DNA from 4 places in the Rhizobium sp. WSM1274 genome. Region 2 is predicted to be linked to each of the others. Evidence: riboswitches for the same ligand, from Rfam matches in the RefSeq annotation. Region 2 holds a riboswitch; each other region holds the start of a gene.
What was found. A riboswitch is a leader RNA that binds a small molecule or an ion and turns the genes downstream of it on or off. The one in region 2 is predicted to bind cobalamin.
Positions count from the first base shown of each region.

Region 1: linked by a shared signal. The riboswitch ahead of bluB (5,6-dimethylbenzimidazole synthase) and the one ahead of nrdH (glutaredoxin-like protein NrdH) in region 2 are both predicted to bind cobalamin.
Region 3: linked by a shared signal. The riboswitch ahead of N2600_RS18040 (CbtB domain-containing protein) and the one ahead of nrdH (glutaredoxin-like protein NrdH) in region 2 are both predicted to bind cobalamin.
Region 4: linked by a shared signal. The riboswitch ahead of fdhA (formaldehyde dehydrogenase, glutathione-independent) and the one ahead of nrdH (glutaredoxin-like protein NrdH) in region 2 are both predicted to bind cobalamin.

Region 1 is NZ_CP104138.1:2,315,337-2,319,867, forward strand. Features, by position in the region: partial or broken gene N2600_RS11705 (ribonuclease H family protein) at 1-420, opposite strand, end outside; gene N2600_RS11710 (DUF2865 domain-containing protein) at 672-1,766, shown strand; gene bluB (5,6-dimethylbenzimidazole synthase) at 1,840-2,529, opposite strand; cobalamin riboswitch at 2,572-2,758, opposite strand; gene N2600_RS11720 (hypothetical protein) at 2,726-2,884, opposite strand; gene N2600_RS11725 (methyl-accepting chemotaxis protein) at 3,156-4,531, shown strand, end outside.
Region 2 is NZ_CP104138.1:3,982,530-3,987,060, forward strand. Features, by position in the region: gene nrdE (class 1b ribonucleoside-diphosphate reductase subunit alpha) at 1-966, opposite strand, end outside; gene nrdI (class Ib ribonucleoside-diphosphate reductase assembly flavoprotein NrdI) at 945-1,346, opposite strand; gene nrdH (glutaredoxin-like protein NrdH) at 1,359-1,580, opposite strand; cobalamin riboswitch at 1,861-2,085, opposite strand; gene N2600_RS19760 (heavy metal translocating P-type ATPase) at 2,246-4,498, opposite strand.
Region 3 is NZ_CP104138.1:3,605,639-3,610,169, forward strand. Features, by position in the region: gene N2600_RS18020 (sensor histidine kinase) at 1-15, opposite strand, end outside; gene N2600_RS18025 (sulfite oxidase-like oxidoreductase) at 125-787, shown strand; gene N2600_RS18030 (hypothetical protein) at 772-1,404, opposite strand; gene N2600_RS18035 (CbtA family protein) at 1,455-2,201, opposite strand; gene N2600_RS18040 (CbtB domain-containing protein) at 2,228-2,437, opposite strand; adenosylcobalamin (AdoCbl) riboswitch at 2,451-2,588, opposite strand; gene N2600_RS18045 (histidine phosphatase family protein) at 2,666-3,220, shown strand; gene N2600_RS18050 (putative bifunctional diguanylate cyclase/phosphodiesterase) at 3,675-4,531, shown strand, end outside.
Region 4 is NZ_CP104141.1:134,978-139,508, reverse strand. Features, by position in the region: gene N2600_RS32455 (DMT family transporter) at 1-545, shown strand, start outside; cobalamin riboswitch at 700-899, shown strand; gene fdhA (formaldehyde dehydrogenase, glutathione-independent) at 1,119-2,309, shown strand; gene N2600_RS32445 (transporter substrate-binding domain-containing protein) at 2,398-3,201, opposite strand; gene N2600_RS32440 (putative bifunctional diguanylate cyclase/phosphodiesterase) at 3,307-4,531, shown strand, end outside.

The DNA of each region.
Region 1 (4,531 bases), 1.7 Mb from region 2:
GATAGTTGAAGATCGACCGCCTTCCAGAGTTCCGCATTGGCGATCGTTCGCCTTCGCGCATTCCCATTCGGGCTGCTTTTCTTCCAGCCGTTGTTCTTCCAGATATGTCGCCAGCTGTTGCAGCCTTTGATGGCGTAGATGGAATCCGACCAGATGGTCGCGGGCTCGCCGCTTGCCTCGCTGTTGATCCAAACCACAGCCTTGAGGACGGCCATCACTTCCATCGAATTATTGGCGGAATCTTCCGCGCCACCGAAGCCGGACGCAATTTCCGCGGCATCGCAATAAACGACGAATGCCCAACCTCCGTGCCCAGAACCGGGTTCATAACAGCCGTCCACGAAGACGTGGAAGCCGTGTTGGGTTTCCGGCAGCCCGACTATCGTTGCGGGAGCTGAGTTCATTGGCAATTCCTGTCATTTTCAGCGTCCGGATATGAGTACGTTTCTCAAGCGCCCCAGGAGATTGGAGTGGGCACTTGGCCTCGTTGATTACCATCGGCAGCTTCTTCATAATCGAACACTGGGTCTTTGGCTGTCCGCTGGATAAAATCCCGAAAATACGCTAGGAATATCTCCAAGCTTATTAAGAGAAACAAGCTAAGAGGCAAGGCGCGGCGGATGGACGCCGACAGTGACCGATCGATTCTTTGCTCATTCCGGGACGACGCCGTGAAACGCCGAAACCTGTCTCTTGCCCTCTTCCTTGTCTTCGCAGCGCCCGCTGCCGGGCAGTCCATTACTATCTGTGAGGATCTGCGTGGCCGCCTCGCCGACCTGCCGCGGTCGATCGGCAATACCAACGGTCCGGAAGCGCGCCAATATGCCAGCGCCATGGCCGAGCAGAACCTCGAGCTGCGCAAGGTCCGCAACGAGCTGCGCGGCAACGGCTGCACCTCGGGCAGCATGGTCGTCATCGGCGGCGAAAATGCCGATTATTGCGCCGAGCTGTCGCAGTCCGAAGCCCGGATGATCGACAACATCCGCTATCTCCAGGACCGCCGTGACGAGCTGCGCAACCAGACCGACGGCAATGAGGACGCGCGCCGCGAGCTGACCGCCGCTCTCGACCGCAATGGCTGCAACAGCGAAAACTTCTATGCCCCGAGCGATCGCAGCGCCGACGACCTCGCCCCGAGCGTCGAAGAACAGGCGATGCGCACCGACACCTTTATTCCGCTCGGCGGCGGTGAAGAGGTCGATCCGCGTTACGGCGTGCCGCGGGCCGAAATGCTCTCGCCGGTCAGCACCATGTGCGTGCGCAGCTGTGACGGCGGCTTCTTTCCGATCAGTTCGAACGCCACATCGGTCGATTTCGGCCGCGACGCACAGACCTGCGCCAAGATGTGCCCGGGCATCGAGACCGAACTGTTCTATCGTGACGTGACGAGCACCGAAGCCTCGAACATGATCTCGGTCGCAACGGGCACGCCCTACAGCGCCATGAAAAATGCCTTTGCCTACAAGAACCGCACGCCCGGGGAAAAGTCCTCCTGCGCCTGCAATCTCACCGCCTATTATGAGGAGATGCGCGGCAAGCAGGTGGTGAGCGAACCACCGCAGCAGAGCTCCATTACCACTATCCGCACCAATCCCCCGGCGAAGGATGCCGCAGCTGCGCCGCAACCATCCGTTCCCGAGCGCCCCTACGATCCGACGCAGAACCGCGTCCGTCAGGTCGGCCCCCAGTTTCTCGCCGGCGATCAGGGCTCGATCGACCTCACCAATCCGGCAACGCCGGGCCCGCAACCACAACAACAGCAGTGATATCAATCAAGCCACCCAAACCGCGCGGCGGTTTTGGGACTACGACATGCGTCTTCGATGCGACGCACTTTATTTAGGGCTCGCTTCGTCCCCATCCATCATGAAAGACGAGTTCCTCAAGCGGCAGCCGCTGCCGCCAGCCTTTGACGGAGAGTTCCGGCTCGTCATAGAGCCGATCGACGAAACCGGCACAGAGCCAGGCGACCACCTCGATATGCTCGGGTATGCCGAGAATGCTCTTCAGGTCGCCTTCATGAAAGATGCTGACCCAGCCGACGCCGACCCCTTCCGCCCGCGCGGCAAGCCAGAGGTTCTGGATGGCGCAGACTGTGGAATAGCTATCCATCCTCGGATTGTGCGTACGCCCCAGCACCACGCTGCCGCCGCGGGTGGGATCGCAGGTCACGCAGATCCCGAGCGGCGCCTCCGTAATGCCTTCGAGCTTAAGCGAACGATATGCCTGCCGCCGTTCGCCTTCGAACATCAGCGCCGCCTCCTCGTTGGCGCTGGCAAAGGCATTCCGGACGCGCGCCCGCACAGTCGGGCTTTTCACCAGAATGAAATTCCACGGCTGCATGAAACCAACCGACGGCGCGTGATGGGCGGCCGTCAACAGACGCTCCACGACATCGTCTGGCAAGGGATCAGGCAGGAACTGGCTGCGAACGTCGCGCCGCGTCATGATCGCATGATAGACGGCCTCGCGTTCGGCCAAGGAAAAACCGGACGCCGCCGAAAGGGCATCCTCATCAAAGGGTCGCATCGTCAAATCCCCAACAACGCAACCGCCCCGCCGTCCGCGCGGATCGGTCTATCTAGCCAGGCCGGTCTTCTGACTGGGCGTCATCCGTCTGCCGCAGCCTTCCCGGCAAGAAGCCAGTGGCGTGATAAGCGGCAAACGTCGGCCTTACAGCGTTGGGCACGTTCCGGCTTTGCACCGGATTCCCGATTCTCCCGCCTTACCGGCGGGCACCTGACGGCGCATCTATTTCAGGAAAGCGCGGTGGCGGCAAGGCGGCCCGCACGCCGCCGACACGCTGCATGGCCTTCGGCGATGTCGATGACGCCGACAGCAGCCAGGCAACCGCGATCAATGCCGTTGCCCAGCGTATCTCCATCCCTCCACCGTCCAGCACGATACGACAGTACCCGCCGGTTCGCTGGGCTTGGCGCCCGCAGGCGCCAGGGTGAAACGACCCGCATGTACCCCAGCACCCATTCTACTTTATGATTTATTCACACATCAAATACACACTGCGTTTACGCGTTTTGGGTTGCTATCAGGACATGGGCATGAGGGCTCATGATGTGACCGTCAGCGTCGATGCCCGTATTGATACGCCAGTCCGGAACATGTCCGACTGAGCCGCAATTCTAGGCCGCCGCGGAATGTTCCAATTTTTGAAAACGATGCCTCTGACCGCCAAGCTGGCGGCGATTATCGTTGCCGTGAACCTCTGCGGCATTTCCGCTTTCGCCACCTATACCTGGATGTACGAAACCCGGGCCTTGATCGATGGCGCCAAGGCGAACTGGTCCAAGGATGCCGAGCAATTTGCCTCTCTGGCAGCGGGCGGCGTGAAATGGGGGAAGGCGAACGCCGTTCGAGAGGCTTATTCGCTCTACCGCGACGACCCCTCGCTCGATCTCGTGCAGTTTGCCGCATTCAACGCCGAACCTGCCGCCGTCGATACCTGGGCGCGCGATGGCGTCAGTGGTTTGCCGGCACCAACCGATCTGGCGAAGAGCCTGAGCGCGAAACCGGAAAAGACGACCATCGATGACGGTAGAATATCTGCCGGCGTCGTGACGATCATCGCGCCGCTCCCGCTGGATAAGTCGGGCAAGGCCACCGGTTACGTCGTCACGAACTGGTCCGTCGAAAAAATCGCTTCCGAAGTCAGGCAGAAAGTTCTCATTTCGCTGCTCACGCAGTCCGCGATCACCGCCATAGCCGTCGTTGCCTTCCTTCTCGCCATGCGCAGCCTCGTTGGCCGGCCCATCAGGATACTCAGTGAGAGAATCAGCGCGTTGCAGAAAGGCGACCTGGCCTCTCCCGTCACCTACAGGGAAAATGGCGACGAGATCGGCTTTCTGGCACGCGCGTTGGAAGTCTTCCGCCACGAGGCGATTGCGAAGGTCGAGAGAGAGCAGGCCGCTGCCGAGCAGAGCGCTTCGCTCGACGCCGAACGGGCGCGCAATGTATTGTTCACCGAAGAAGCCAGCAACACCCAGCGGCTGGTCATGACCTCTCTCGCAAATGCATTGGAAAAGCTTGCCGCCGGCGATTTCTCGATACAATTGGCCGATCTCGGTCCCGAATTCGATAAATTGCGGCAGGATTTTAACAACATGGTCGATGCGGTCGCGGCCGCTCTGACAGAGATAAAGACCGCTTCCGTGGCGGTTGAAACCGGCTCCAGCGAGCTGGCGAACTCCGCGGATCAACTCGCCAGGCGGACCGAGCAACAGGCAGCAGCATTGGAACAGACCGCTGCGGCACTGGATGAGGTGACCACCACGGTCAGAACATCGTCGCAACGGGCTGAAAATGCCGGGCAGTTGGTCGAGGAGACAAAGCGGAGCGCTCATGTCTCGGCGACGGTGGTGCGCGATGCAATCGGCGCGATGGACCGGATTCAAACCTCCTCGAGCCAGATCGGCCGCATTATCGGCGTCATCGACGAAATCGCCTTCCAGACGAACCTGCTGGCGCTGAACGCCGGTGTCGAGGCGGCGCGCGCCGGCGAGGCCGGCAAGGGTTT
Region 2 (4,531 bases):
GTTCCTCGCCAGTTCGAAGGTGATGTCGGGCACGACGACGCCGAGCGACAGCGTCTTGATGCGGATCTTCTCGTCGGCATTTTCGCGCTTGGTATCGAGGAAGCGCATGATATCGGGGTGGTGGGCATTGAGATAGACGGCCCCCGCCCCCTGCCGCGCGCCGAGCTGGTTGGCATAGGAGAAACTGTCTTCGAGCAGCTTCATCACCGGGATGATGCCCGACGACTGGTTCTCGATATGCTTGATCGGCGCGCCCGCCTCACGGATATTCGTCAGCGACAGCGCCACGCCGCCGCCGCGCTTCGACAGCTGCAGCGCCGAATTGATCGACCGGCCGATCGATTCCATATTGTCCTCGACGCGCAGCAGGAAGCAGGAAACCAGTTCGCCGCGCTGCTTCTTGCCGGCATTGAGGAAGGTCGGCGTCGCCGGCTGGAAACGGCCGGAGATGATCTCCTCGACCATGTCGCGGGCAAGCCCCTCGTCGCCGCGCGCCAAGGCCAGCGCCACCATGCAGATGCGATCCTCGTAGCGCTCGAGATAGCGCTTTCCGTCGAAGGTCTTCAGCGTATAGCTGGTGTAGTATTTGAAGGCGCCGAGGAAGGTCGGGAAACGGAACTTCTTGGCATAGGCCTGATCGAACAGATCCCGCACGAAATTGAAGGAATACTGGTCGAGAACCTCCTGCTCGTAATAGTCCTCGGTCACGAGGTAATCGAGCTTTTCCCGGAAATTGTGAAAGAACACCGTGTTCTGGTTCACATGCTGCAGGAAATACTGCTTGGCCGCCATTCGATCCTTGTCGAGCTGGATCCGCCCCTCATCGTCATAGAGGTTCAGCATCGCATTCAGCGCGTGATAGTCGAGCGTTTCGGCTGCCTTCATCGGCCTTTCCCCGGCAGGATGAGCAACAGTGTGATGCGGTTTTGCGCCCGCATCCCGCGTCAGGGTTGTTCCCGTATCCAAAATCGTTCCATTCCGTGTTTGACCTTGGCGACGTCGTCTTCGGTGCCCATGAGCTCGAACCTGTAGAGATACGGCACCTGGCATTTATGCGAGACCACGTCGCCGGCGAGCCCGTATGTCTCGCCGAAATTGCTGTTGCCCGCGGCAATCACACCGCGGATGTGTCCTCGGTTTTCCGCATCGTTGAGGAAACGGATCACCTGCTTGGGAACGGCACCCTTGCCGCCGCCGCTATAGGTCGGCACGACAAGCACGAAAGGTTCGCGGATATGGAACGCCTCAGCGCCACCTGACGGAATGCGCGCCGCGCGTAGTCCGAGCTTGGCGACGAACCGATGGGTGTTCTCGGATCGGCTGGAATAATAAACGATCAGGCCCATCGCTTTTCTCGATCAGGAGAGCGCGCTGATCATGTCGGGGCGGAAGCCGGCCCAATGCTGCTCACCGGCGATGACGACAGGCGCCTGCATGTAGCCAAGGCTGCGGACCCGATCGAGCGCTTCGGCATCCCGCGAGATATCGACGATGTCATAATCGACGCCCAGGCGGTCGAGGGCACGGTAGGTGGCGGTGCACTGGACGCAGGCAGGCCTGCTGTAGACGGTGATGGTCATGATATTCCTCGTGAAGACGCGATTGGGACGCAGGACATTGATCGGAAATCTGCCGATATCCGTCGAAAAATCTCTGGTGATTTGAGCTATGCGGCTGTTTAGCCGCTGGGCATACTCCGCCCTCTACCTCTAGCGGGTGGCGGTCTGAACTGAGATACTGACATGACTTCACCCCGAAGTGGCTCAATACGAAGGTTTCGGGGGCGGAGGCTCGGGCCTGCGAAACGCGATGCGGAGATTCCCCGCAGCAACGCAACGCGACCTTCCGGACACCCCGCCCGTGGACGTTTCGTTCGAGGCAGGTCTCCTGGCTCACGGGTCAAAGCGCCTGCCCCAGCCTTCCCGGAGCATCATGCTCCAGTGACCTGAAATCGGACAGTTGCTCGCCGCTTACAGTTGCGGGGGCAGCTCCGGCATTGCCGCGCCATGATGGCGAAGCGCACCGTATTCCCGTCTTAGCCGCCGATCCTCACGAATCGACGGAACCTCGAACACTAGATATGGTACTCGAATCGCTGATGACGTCAACAAGTTGTTGTGGCGACGCAGCAATGGCGGCAATGAATCGCCGCGCCTGTGTATGATGTGGATAACGAAGCGTTAACGGAAAAGCGCTGTTTAGAACCCGTCAGAAAAGAGCCGGCAGAAGCCGGCTCCCCGAAGGTTCACATCTTTATCCGAAGCAGCCGCAACGCGTTGATCGTCACCAGCACGGTGGCGCCGGTATCGGCGAGGATCGCCGGCCAGAGCCCGGTGATACCGGCGATCGTCGTCACCAGGAACACCGCCTTCAGCGCGAGTGCGATGGTGATATTCTGCAGGATGTTGCGCATCGTGCGTTTGGAAAGTTCGATCATCCGCGCCACGTCGCCGACGCGTCCGTGCAGCACGGCGGCATCCGCCGTCTCGAGCGCCACATCGGTGCCGCCGCCCATAGCAATGCCGATATCGGCAGCAGCCAGCGCCGGAGCATCGTTGATGCCGTCGCCGACCTTGGCGACGATGAAGCCCTGGTGCTTCAATTCGCCGACGACCCGCTGCTTGTCCTCAGGCATCATCTCGCCGCGCCAGTCTGTGCCGAGCATGCCGGCAACGGCTGCCGCCGTCCGCTTGTTGTCGCCCGTCAACATCATCGCCTTGACGCCTGCTGATTTGAGGGCAGCGAGCCCGGCCTCGGCATCCTCGCGCGGCTCGTCGCGCATGGCGATCAAACCCGCCGCAACACCGTTGACGAGCAGCACCGACAGGCTCTTGCCCTCGTCGTTCAGCGCCGCGATGCGTGCATCCTGTTCAGCACTGAGCGCCCCGCGCTCACGGGCGGCGGGCGGCGACAGCAGGTCCAGCGTCTCGCCGCCGACTTTGCCGCTGACGCCCTTGCCCGGCAGCGCTTCCAGCTCGAAGGCCGGCGGCACGGGAACGCCGACTGACTTGGCGCGGTTGAGGATCGCCAGCGCCAGCGGATGGCTGGAGCCTTGCTCCAGCACCGCCGCGCGCGACAGCACCTGCGCCTCGCTCAATCCGAAGGAGATGATATCGGTGACCTGAGGCCTGCCATCCGTCAGCGTGCCTGTCTTATCGAAGGCGACCATCGTCACCTTGCCGAGCGTTTCCAGCACCGCGCCGCCCTTCATCAACAGCCCGCGCCGCGCACCTGATGAAAGCGAGGCGGCGATTGCCGCCGGCGTCGAAATGACGAGTGCGCAGGGGCAGCCGATCAAGAGGATCGCAAGGCCCTTATAGACCCATTCGCCCCACGGGCCGGCAAACAGCAGCGGCGGAACGACCGCGACCAGTGCTGCAACCACGACCACGCCGGGCGTGTAATAGCGCGAAAACCGATCGATGAAGCGTTCGGTCGGCGCCTTCGATTCCTGCGCTTCCTCCACCAGCTTGACGACACGGGCGATGGTGTTGTCGGCGGCCGCCGCCGTGACGCGAACCCTCAGCACCGCATCGCCATTGACCGTGCCGGCAAAAACGACGGCATCGACGCCCTTGCGCACCGGCGTGCTCTCGCCCGTCACCGGCGCCTCGTCGATTGCACTCTCGCCTGAGATGATGATGCCGTCCGCAGAGATACGGTCGCCAGGACGAACCATGATAGTCGCGCCGACCGAAAGGCTTTCTGCCGGCACTTCCCGCGTCTGCCCATTGTCTTCGAGCAGCGCATTCTTCGGCACCAGACCCGCCAACGACTGGATGCTTTCGCGCGCCTTGCCGGCCGCCACCCCTTCCAGCATCTCGCCGACGAGGAACAGGAATACGACGGTTGCCGCCTCTTCGCCGGCATTGATGATGACGGCGCCGACGGCGGCAATCGTCATCAGCATCTCGATCGAGAACGGTGTACCTGATAGGGCGGCAATGATAGCGCGCCGCGCGATCGGCACCAGCCCGACCAGCATGGCGACGATGAAGGCATAGGACGCAATCGCCGGCACAAGATGGCCGACGGTGTAGGCGGCAACGAGTGCGGCACCGGAAAGGATGGTCAGCCGGCCCTTCCGGCTCTGCCACCAGAGTCCCGCCATCGGCGCGTGGTCATTCCCGTGCAGCCCCTCGATTTCCTTCTCGCCATGATCGTGAGGGTGGTCGTGGTCATGACTTGCATGATCATGGTCATGGCCCGCGTGATCGCCGCAGTCATGTCCATGGTCGTGACGATGCTGCGAGCCCTGGGTGCGCGCAGGCGCAGCGCTTCCAGCAAGCGGCGCGACGGAATAGCCGAGCCCCGTCACCTTCCTCTCGATCACCTTGAGATCGCTGCTGCCATCGTGCCGGACGGTCATCGTGCCCGCCATCACCGAGACGGAAACATCGGCGACACCCGCCACGCGTCTGACCGCCGTATCGATCTTGGTTGCGCAGCCGGCGCAATCCATGCCGCCAACCCGGTATCGTGTCTCGCTCTCAGCCATCATCCGCTTCCTTGTCAAACAGAAGCATCCCTC
Region 3 (4,531 bases), 380 kb from region 2:
TCCCCAGCGAGGCATGCCCCATGGCACCGAGTTTAGTGAGCCCGGCAAGGATTTCCAAGGGGTCGCCCAAACTTGACACCGCCAAGGGCGGATGTCCTATTGCTGCATCGCAGGAGACCCACTCATGAGCGACGATCAGGCGCCCACCGACAGCAAGCTCACTACCTCCAAACGCCGTTGGGCGACCGAAGGTAAGTTCCTCACCGGCCGCATCAGTCGGCCCGAAGCCGAGCGCCTGCCGCCCGGCCAGCACCTTGTCAAGAACTGGCCGGTGCTCGATCTCGGCCAGCAGCCTGTCGTTTCGACCGATACATGGCGGCTCGACGTGCGCGGCCTCGTCGAAACGACGCTCACCCTCACCTGGGCCGCCTTCCAGGCGATCGAGCAGAGCACCAAAGTTAGCGATATCCACTGCGTCACCACTTGGTCGCGCTACGACAACAAATGGAAAGGCGTTTCGACGCGCGATCTGCTCGACCTCGCCATGCCGAAGCCAGAAGCCGGTTACGTCATGCTGACGAGTTATGACGGCTACACCACCAACCTGCCGCTCGCCGATTTCGCAGCCGAGGATGCGATCCTCGCCACGGCCTGGGAAAGCCTGCCGCTGACGCCGGAGCACGGCGGACCGATGCGCCTCGTCGTGCCGCATCTCTATTTCTGGAAAAGCGCCAAATGGCTGCGCCGCATCGAGTTGATATCAGCCGACCAGGCAGGCTTCTGGGAAAAGAACGGCTACCACATGTATGGCGATCCGTGGCGCGAGCAGCGCTATTCCAACGATTGAGCCTTCGGTTGCGAGAGGCGGCGAAGCACAAACACACCGAGGCCGAACAAAGAGGCGAGCCCCGTCAGAGACGCCATGCTGGCGACATGGAATGGGATCCCGCTCCAGCGCGGCTTGACGATATCGGCTGTGTTGAAGGCCTCGCCGCTGAACCGGCAGGTGATGAGCGCGAGACCGCGCCGCACCATGTCAGCATCGACAGCGGAAATGATTTCGCCTGCAGCAGCGGCCTCCCGCGGCATCTCGCGCATTGAAAGCAAGACGGCCTTGGTCGCGGCCAGATAGGCATGGGTGCATTCGTTGAACGGACTTTCCTCATCCGCCACGCTGCCCGGCATCCGGCCCCACAGACAGTAGGAATACTGGATCTCGGCATAGTTCAGCATGCGGCGAAACGGCTCGTTCGTATCGACTGCACGGGATGCAAGGTCGATAATCCCACTGCGATAGTCAGACATGACTGCCATCTCGCCATGGGAAATTTCCGGGATATCCAGGCCCGCATGGCTGCCGCCATCGCTGCGGCTATGAGCAAAAGCGCTTCCGGCAACCACACAAAAAAAGGCAGCCGCGGCAAATGCCGCCGACAGGAGTGGTATGGTTTTGCCGATTTTCATGCTTGCTCGAAAAGTTAAGGGTGCCGGCAAAGCGGCGCCCTTCGATTCCTTCAGTGAAATGCCGTTGCCGGCCGGCCGCGTTGTCCGTCCCTGACCGCAAGCCGCTTTTCCGCCAGCGCTCCGAAGGCCAAGCCCAAGGCTGCCCAGAGGATCGCGTGCATGCCGAGCGAAGTGGTGCGGAACCGCCAGAGCACCATCGCCGAGAAGTTCTCCGGCACCTCATTGATCGGCGGCAGCAGATAGAGCACGAGGCCGATGAAAACGAGATAGGCGATGCCGGCGATAATCGCGCCGTTCCAGAGACCGAAGCGCTCGGAAAGGCGGCGCGACAGCGCCACTGCGGCAACCAGCGCCGCAAGCGAGACGACGATCATCAGGAAGAACAGTTCGGTCCTGGCACCGATCGTGTCGGGATTGCCGACCGCCGGCGGGTTGGCCGGATACTTGATACCGGGAACGAGGACAACCGCCACGAAGGCGGCAATGGCGATGACGGCCGAGGTGCCGCGCGGCGAAAGGCTGCTGAAGCGGCCCTGCACGAAAGCGAAGGCGAGCGCGAAGAGCCCGCCGACGGCGACGCTGTAGGCCATGACACCGGTGAAAAGGCCAAGACCGGCCTGTGTGGCGCGGCTGACGATTTCGGGTTCGGCAGCCTCGCCGGCGGCCTGGGCGCTTGCCTCTTCGAAGGCGATCGCCGCATCGACCAGCGGCTCGCCGAACATATGGGCGAAAGCGAAAACGAGGATGCCAGCCATCAGGCCCGCGAGCATGCCGCGAAGCAGAAGGTTTCCAACCATGTCAGGAACTCCGATCGCGAAGCGCTTTAGTGGCAGGGAAAGCCAAGGAGATGGCGGCCGTCATGCACGAATTCGTGCACATACATGCCGTTTAACAGCGCCATCGCGCCTTCCTCGGTGCCGACGAAATAGAGGACAATGAGCATCAGCAGGCCGCCGAAGATCGCCCAGGGCAGGATCTCGCCTACAGGGATCGGCGCCGGTACAGCAACGGGCGCGAAAGTGGTGTCAGACATGTATTCCTCCGGGAATGACGCGTTCAGTCGAAAGAGTGCTTGTGCAGTAGGGTCTGACTTCCAGCGCGAAGAGCTCACGCTGGTCACAGTGGCGCGACCGCGCCGGACTTACACCGGCTTCCAAACCCGCAACAGCACGGTTATATCTGCACGCCGAAGAGACTGTCAACGAAACTTCACAAGCCGGCGAAGGACGCTGTCGCCGCATTCCGGGAGACAAGAACGACTGTGAACACGCGCCTCACCTGGATCTGCCACGGCGCGACGGCAGCAAGCCGCAAGGCCCTGTTCCCGCTCGACGAACCGCTGGAGGACAAGGCAGTGAAGGAGGCCGGCAGGATGATCGCCCCGCCCCGCGCCGATTGTATTGTCACGAGCCCCGCCTTGCGCGCCCGTCAAACTGCTGATGCGCTGCGCCTCGAAGCCCGGATAGATCAGGCGCTTTGCGACTGCGACCATGGCCGCTGGGCCGGCAGGTCAATCGCGGCGATCGGGACCGAAGAGCCGGAAAACCTCATGGGGTGGATGAGCGATCCGGAAGCGGCTCCGCATGGCGGCGAGAGCCTTGTTGATCTGCGCAAGCGCATCGCCGGCTGGATGGATGGACAGACTGTTCTCGACGGCCACATCATTGCAATCAGCCATGCGGCCGTCATCCGGGCAGCGATCGTGCATGTGCTTCAGGCGCCACTCTCCTCCTTCTGGCTGAGCGACGTCGAGCCGCTTTCCGTTATCCGCATGACCAGCAACGGACAGCGCTGGTCTCTGCGCTTCCAGCATTAGAGACTGCTGATCTTATCCAGCTTTGCACAAGCAAATCGCGTCATCTCTGTTGAACCCGGCTTTGCGGGAACTACTTCCTTGTCCCAAGGAGATGGAAGAATGACATATGATTGGAGTGGCGAGCGCACACGACGCCTGCGTTTCATGCGTGTCGCCACAGTCACGGTTCTGGTCGGTCTCATTGTCAGCGTTCCGCTGCTGATCGTCACCGCCTGAAGCACTGGAAAGGGCGAGCGATGCATTAGCACGCTCGCCTTCGTTCTTTCCCGCATGAGCCAGTCTTCTGAACCATTAAGGGCATCGCGCTGATAACGACGCCCTGATTCCCCACAAGCCTCTCGGGTCTCTCTGCGGCACGCAACAGGCTGCTGCCTCTGATAATTCGCCTTCTGGTTTCAACAAACATTTCAGACTTTCGTGATATTTCCGCGAAGGTGGAGATGGAGAAGGCATGATGCCGGTGTTTTTCCAAAGCAGGGCCGGACGGCAATGCGTGTCGATCGTGGTGTCTGGAGTGACCCTCTGGCTTCTCGGCACGCTGCTACAGCTCGACGACAGCCTGGTCGCCTTCCTGATCGGATTCGGCGAGTATGGCGCCGACAAGGTCGTTCTGGCGCTCGGCATCGCCGGCGCCATGAGCTTCATCTATTCGGTGCTGCGCATCGCCGACCTGCGTAAGGAAATGGAACTGCGCGCGGCCGCCCAGGCAAAAGCCGATTGGACCGCGACCCACGACCATCTCACCAAGCTGCCCAACCGCTACGCCTTCGAGCGCAAGATCCTCTCACGGCCGATCAAAGACGACGAGGCCGAGATCGAGGAGTGGGACCGCAACGTCACCATCTTCTCCGTCGACCTCGACGGCTTCAAGAAGGTCAACGACCTTGTCGGCCACAAGGGCGGCGACATCCTGTTGATCGAGGTTGCCAGACGCATCTGCGCGCTCGGCAATGCCGACTGCGTCTATCGCTTCGGCGGCGACGAATTCATCATCGTCGCCTTCGCCCTGACGGCGCAACGCGAGGAGCGTTTTGCCAAGCTGCTGATTCAGGCCGTCACCCGGCCCATCCATATCGATGGCTTTGCCGTCGAAGTCGGCGCCAGCGTCGGCTACGACCGCTGGGCCGAGGGAGCCGAGCCGCTGGAAGATGCCGCCCACCGTGCCGACCTCGCCATGTACGAGGCAAAATCTCGCGGGCCTAACCATTATTTGGTTTTCGAACCTTCGATGCAGGACAAGGTAACGGAACGTGCCGCTCTGGAAACCAGGCTGCGTGCCGCAATTTCCAACAAGGCGATCAAGCCCTTCTA
Region 4 (4,531 bases), on a different replicon from region 2:
GGCTTATCCTCGGGGAGAGAGTTGCCAGGCGGACGTTGATTGCCGGCGGCATCTCTTTCCTCGGCGTCGCCGTCATCGTCGCCTCGTCGATCGGCGGCGGGACTGGTCTCGGCGACCTGCTGGCGCTCGGCATGACCGTTTCCTTCGCTCTGGTCATCATCATCCCGCGCATCAGTCCCGACGTGCCGAGCCTGCCGCCGACCGTGGTCAGCGCCTTCTTGACGCTTGCCATCTTTGCCCCGTTCGGTTCGGTCGGCTCGCTCGACCTCCACAACTGGATCGTCCTTGCTGCCTTCGGTGCGACCAATTTCTCCCTCGCGCTGGTGCTTTTCCTCGCCGGTGCGAAGCGGATGCCGCCGGCGGAGGCGGCGCTGATCGGCACGATGGAAATCGTGCTCACGCCCTTCTGGGTCTGGCTGTTGTTTTCCGAAGAGCCGCCCGTCGCCACCTTTTTCGGCGGGGCAATCATCCTCGCCGCCGTGCTCTGGCACACGGCCCTCGACGTCAGCCGCAGCCGCCGGCCGCGTCGCGCCTCAAGTCTTTAGGCGACGATTAAATCTTTCGGGGCGAACCGGAAAACCGCCGTATTCGCGGGATCAATTATTTCTCCTGCGCAGCGATCTTTTGCGACTTTACCGACTGTCGTCTTTGAGTTGCGCCCATGTCGTTTTCTTGATCGCTGTTTTCCGTCAGGCATGGTTTGTTTGTTGTGCCCAAGGCGCTATCTCGCAAACTGGCGAAATGGACCATTGGCAGCCGGCCCGACGCCGGCGCTGCCCCGCAGCGGTAGAAGAACTGAAATCCTCAAGGAAATCGCCGGATAGACATCCGGAAAGATATCGAGATGGATCGGAAGGAGATTCTGGAGCCGGAAACCAGCTCTTGCGTAGCAAATCGACGGATTGCGGCAGACGGTCACGAGTGGAACGACAGGCGAAAACCGTGGCGTTCACTCCTCTACTGCATCCAATCTGTCCGTTTTGAAAATTCGAATATCGCCCGGTGCGGCGGTATCCGCGTGTTTTGGACACCGGGCTGCAGAGGAGGCAGGCCGGAGGGAAGTTGCCATCGACTGCATCGGTTGCAGATCGAGGCACTCAAACAAGTGGGAGGAATCCATGAGCAAAAATAGAGGCGTCGTCTATCTCCGGCCGGGCAAGGTCGAAGTTCGCGACATCGACGATCCGAAGCTGGAAGCGCCCGACGGCCGCCGCATCGAACACGGCGTCATTTTGAAGGTGATCTCGACCAATATCTGCGGCTCCGATCAGCACATGGTCCGCGGCCGCACGACAGCGATGCCGGGCCTGGTCCTCGGTCATGAAATCACCGGCGAGATCATCGAGAAAGGCATCGATGTCGAGATGCTCGACATCGGCGATATCGTCTCGGTGCCGTTCAATGTCGCCTGCGGCCGTTGCCGCTGCTGCAAGTCTCAGGACACCGGCGTCTGCCTGACAGTAAACCCGGCCCGAGCTGGCGGTGCTTACGGTTATGTCGACATGGGCGGCTGGATCGGCGGACAGGCACGCTACGTCACCATTCCCTACGCAGATTTCAACCTGCTGAAAATCCCCGATCGGGACAAGGCAATGGCGAAGATCCGGGATCTCACCATGCTTTCCGACATCCTGCCCACCGGTTTCCATGGTGCAGTGCGTGCAGGCGTCGGGGTCGGCTCGACCGTCTATGTCGCAGGCGCCGGCCCCGTCGGCCTTGCGGCTGCGGCTTCGGCTCGCATTCTCGGCGCTGCTGTCGTCATGATCGGCGATTTCAACAAGGACCGTCTGGCACACGCGGCGAAGGTCGGTTTCGAACCGATCGACCTGTCGAAGAGCGACCGTCTCGGCGACATGATCGCACAGGTCGTCGGCACCAACGAAGTGGACAGCGCCATCGATGCGGTCGGCTTCGAGGCACGCGGCCACTCGGGCGGGGAACAGCCTGCGATCGTCCTCAATCAGATGATGGAAATTACCCGCGCCGCGGGTTCGATCGGCATTCCCGGCCTCTACGTCACCGAGGATCCGGGCGCCGTCGACAATGCCGCCAAACACGGCAATCTTTCGCTCCGCTTCGGCCTCGGATGGGCCAAGGCGCAGTCCTTCCACACCGGCCAGACTCCGGTGATCAAATACAATCGTCAGCTCATGCAGGCGATCCTCCACGACCGACTGCCCATTGCCGATATCGTCAACGCCAAGGTCATCCCGCTCGACGATGCCGCCGCTGGATATGAGAGCTTCGATCATGGAGCGGCGACAAAATATGTCCTCGATCCGCACGGTGAGGTCGCGAAAGCCGCGTAGCGGTTACGACTGAGGACTTTACACAATAGGAATGGTCGGCGGTAAACCGGCCATTCCGCATTTGCCACATGACAATTTGATTGACGAATTACTGGATGCTGAACGGGAAATATTTTGCGTTGATCATATCGTAGGTCCCGTCCGCCTTAATACTCTTCAGGGCTTCGTTCAGGCGCGTTAGACGCTCCTTGTCGTCCAGGCGCAGCGCGATGCCGGCACCTTCGCCGAAGTACGTGACGTCGACCAGATCCGGCCCTTTGAACTCGCAGCAGGTTCCCGCCTTGGTGTTGGCGATCCAGTCGTAGATGGCGAGTTTGTCCTCCAGGATGATATCGACGCTGCCATCCGACAACCCCTTGTACAATTCTGGCGAAGACCGGAAGACCTTCTTTTTCATCTCCGGATAGAGATGGTTGGCGTAGGATTCCTGCGCCGTCGACGACGTCACCCCGAGGATCTTGCCGCTGAGGCCGGCGGGGCTGACATCATTGATCGACGAATCCTTCCGAGCGATGAACACCGACGGGCTGTTATAGTATTTTTCAGTGAAGGCAACCTTTTGACGCCGCTCAAGGCTCATCGACATGGATGAGATGATCGCGTCGTATTTGTCGGCAACGAGATCGGGGATAATGTCGTCCCACTTCTCGATGATGAATTGGCATTCGAACTTGCCAACCTCGCACAGCGCATTGGCAATATCGATGTCGAAGCCCTGAAGCTCGTTATTTGCATCGAGATAGTTGAAGGGCGGAAACGCACCTTCGACGGCAATTCTCATCGGTATGCGATCTTGCGCAGCCACCTCGAACGGCGAGGCGGCCAAAAAGATACCGATCCCGCCTGCCATCAGCGCTCCGCGCAATATAGTCCGTATGGATATGCGCAACATCGTCAGGAGCTCCTTGGGGCGTAGTCGATCTCGCCCTATAGTGGGCCGCAGCCTTTAATTCTACGTGAACGCTTCTTTGTTAGCTTCGACGAATACGCCCACGTCGTGGTGTTCAGGGGTCCAGGCTTGCACATCGTTCTTCCTTCCAGCTCCAACACGTTTCAGAAATCCTGGATCGCTTCGGGAAGAATTCTGTTTCTGATTGCCGTCAGCGGACTTGGCGCTATCGGTCTTGTCGTGCTTTCGGCACTGTGGGCGGGAACCGAGAGCGACGCTGCCGCTCTTGATCGACAGCGCCAGCTTGTAAATGCCCGCCTGCTGGAGCAGGTCGATCAAGTCGCGCATGTTATCGGCCAGTTCGGCAACGGCTATCTCACACGCGTTTATCCGGCCGCCCGGTCGACCGGAGGTTCCTCCAGCCTCGATGCCGTTCTGACGGCGGCGGCCGGAAGTGCGATCAGCCAAACCGCAATGTCCGCCTTCGGCTACGATCAGGCCTTTGTCGTCGACGAGAAGGCGCAACTGCTCATGCTGGCGGATGCCCAAACGGAAAAGCGTTATCGCTGGATGAAGCCTCTCTTCTTGCCCCTCCTTCGGGATGCCCGCCTTGGGGTAAGACAAGGCACGGTTTCCAACGAACGAACGCCGTCTTCAATGGAAAGCCGCCTTGCGAGTGCCGCCCGCTCCAACCGTGCGCTCGCCAATCTGATGCGGCTGGAAGGTCGGCCGACGATCGTCGGCATCGTCGCCATCAACGAGACCAATGAGAGGCAGAGCCAGCCGACGCGGCAATTCCTGATTGTCGTGCGCTTTATCGATGGTGCGGCGCTGGACGAACTGAGCCGGCAACAAGGCCTTAACGGCGCCCGCTTCGCGCGCACGGCCGATGCAGACGAAAACGAGGTTGCGTTCCAAATCGACGCCACGGCAAACGGCGAACCGATCGGCTTCATCGTCTGGCGGCCCGATCTTCCAGGTTCGAGGGTGATCGGCCGGTTGATGCCGGCGCTTTCGATTGCCGCCTTGGTGATCGCGATCCTGTTCTCGGTCTTGCTGGTGCGCCTGCGAAGCAGTCTCGGCGAGTTGAAGAAAAGCGAACTGCATGCAAGGCAGCTTGCCTTGCATGATGTGCTCACCAATCTTCCCAACCGCGCTTTGTTCGCGATCAGGTTTGACGAGTGCCTGGCCGAGACGCGGAACTCGGCCGAGCGCTCGGCAGTCGCACTTCTCGACCTCGACCGCTTCAAAGCCGTAAACGACACGTTCGGCCATGCCGCCGGCGATGAGCTCATCAGAATGGCTGCGGAGCGGATCCGCTCCGTGCTTCGTC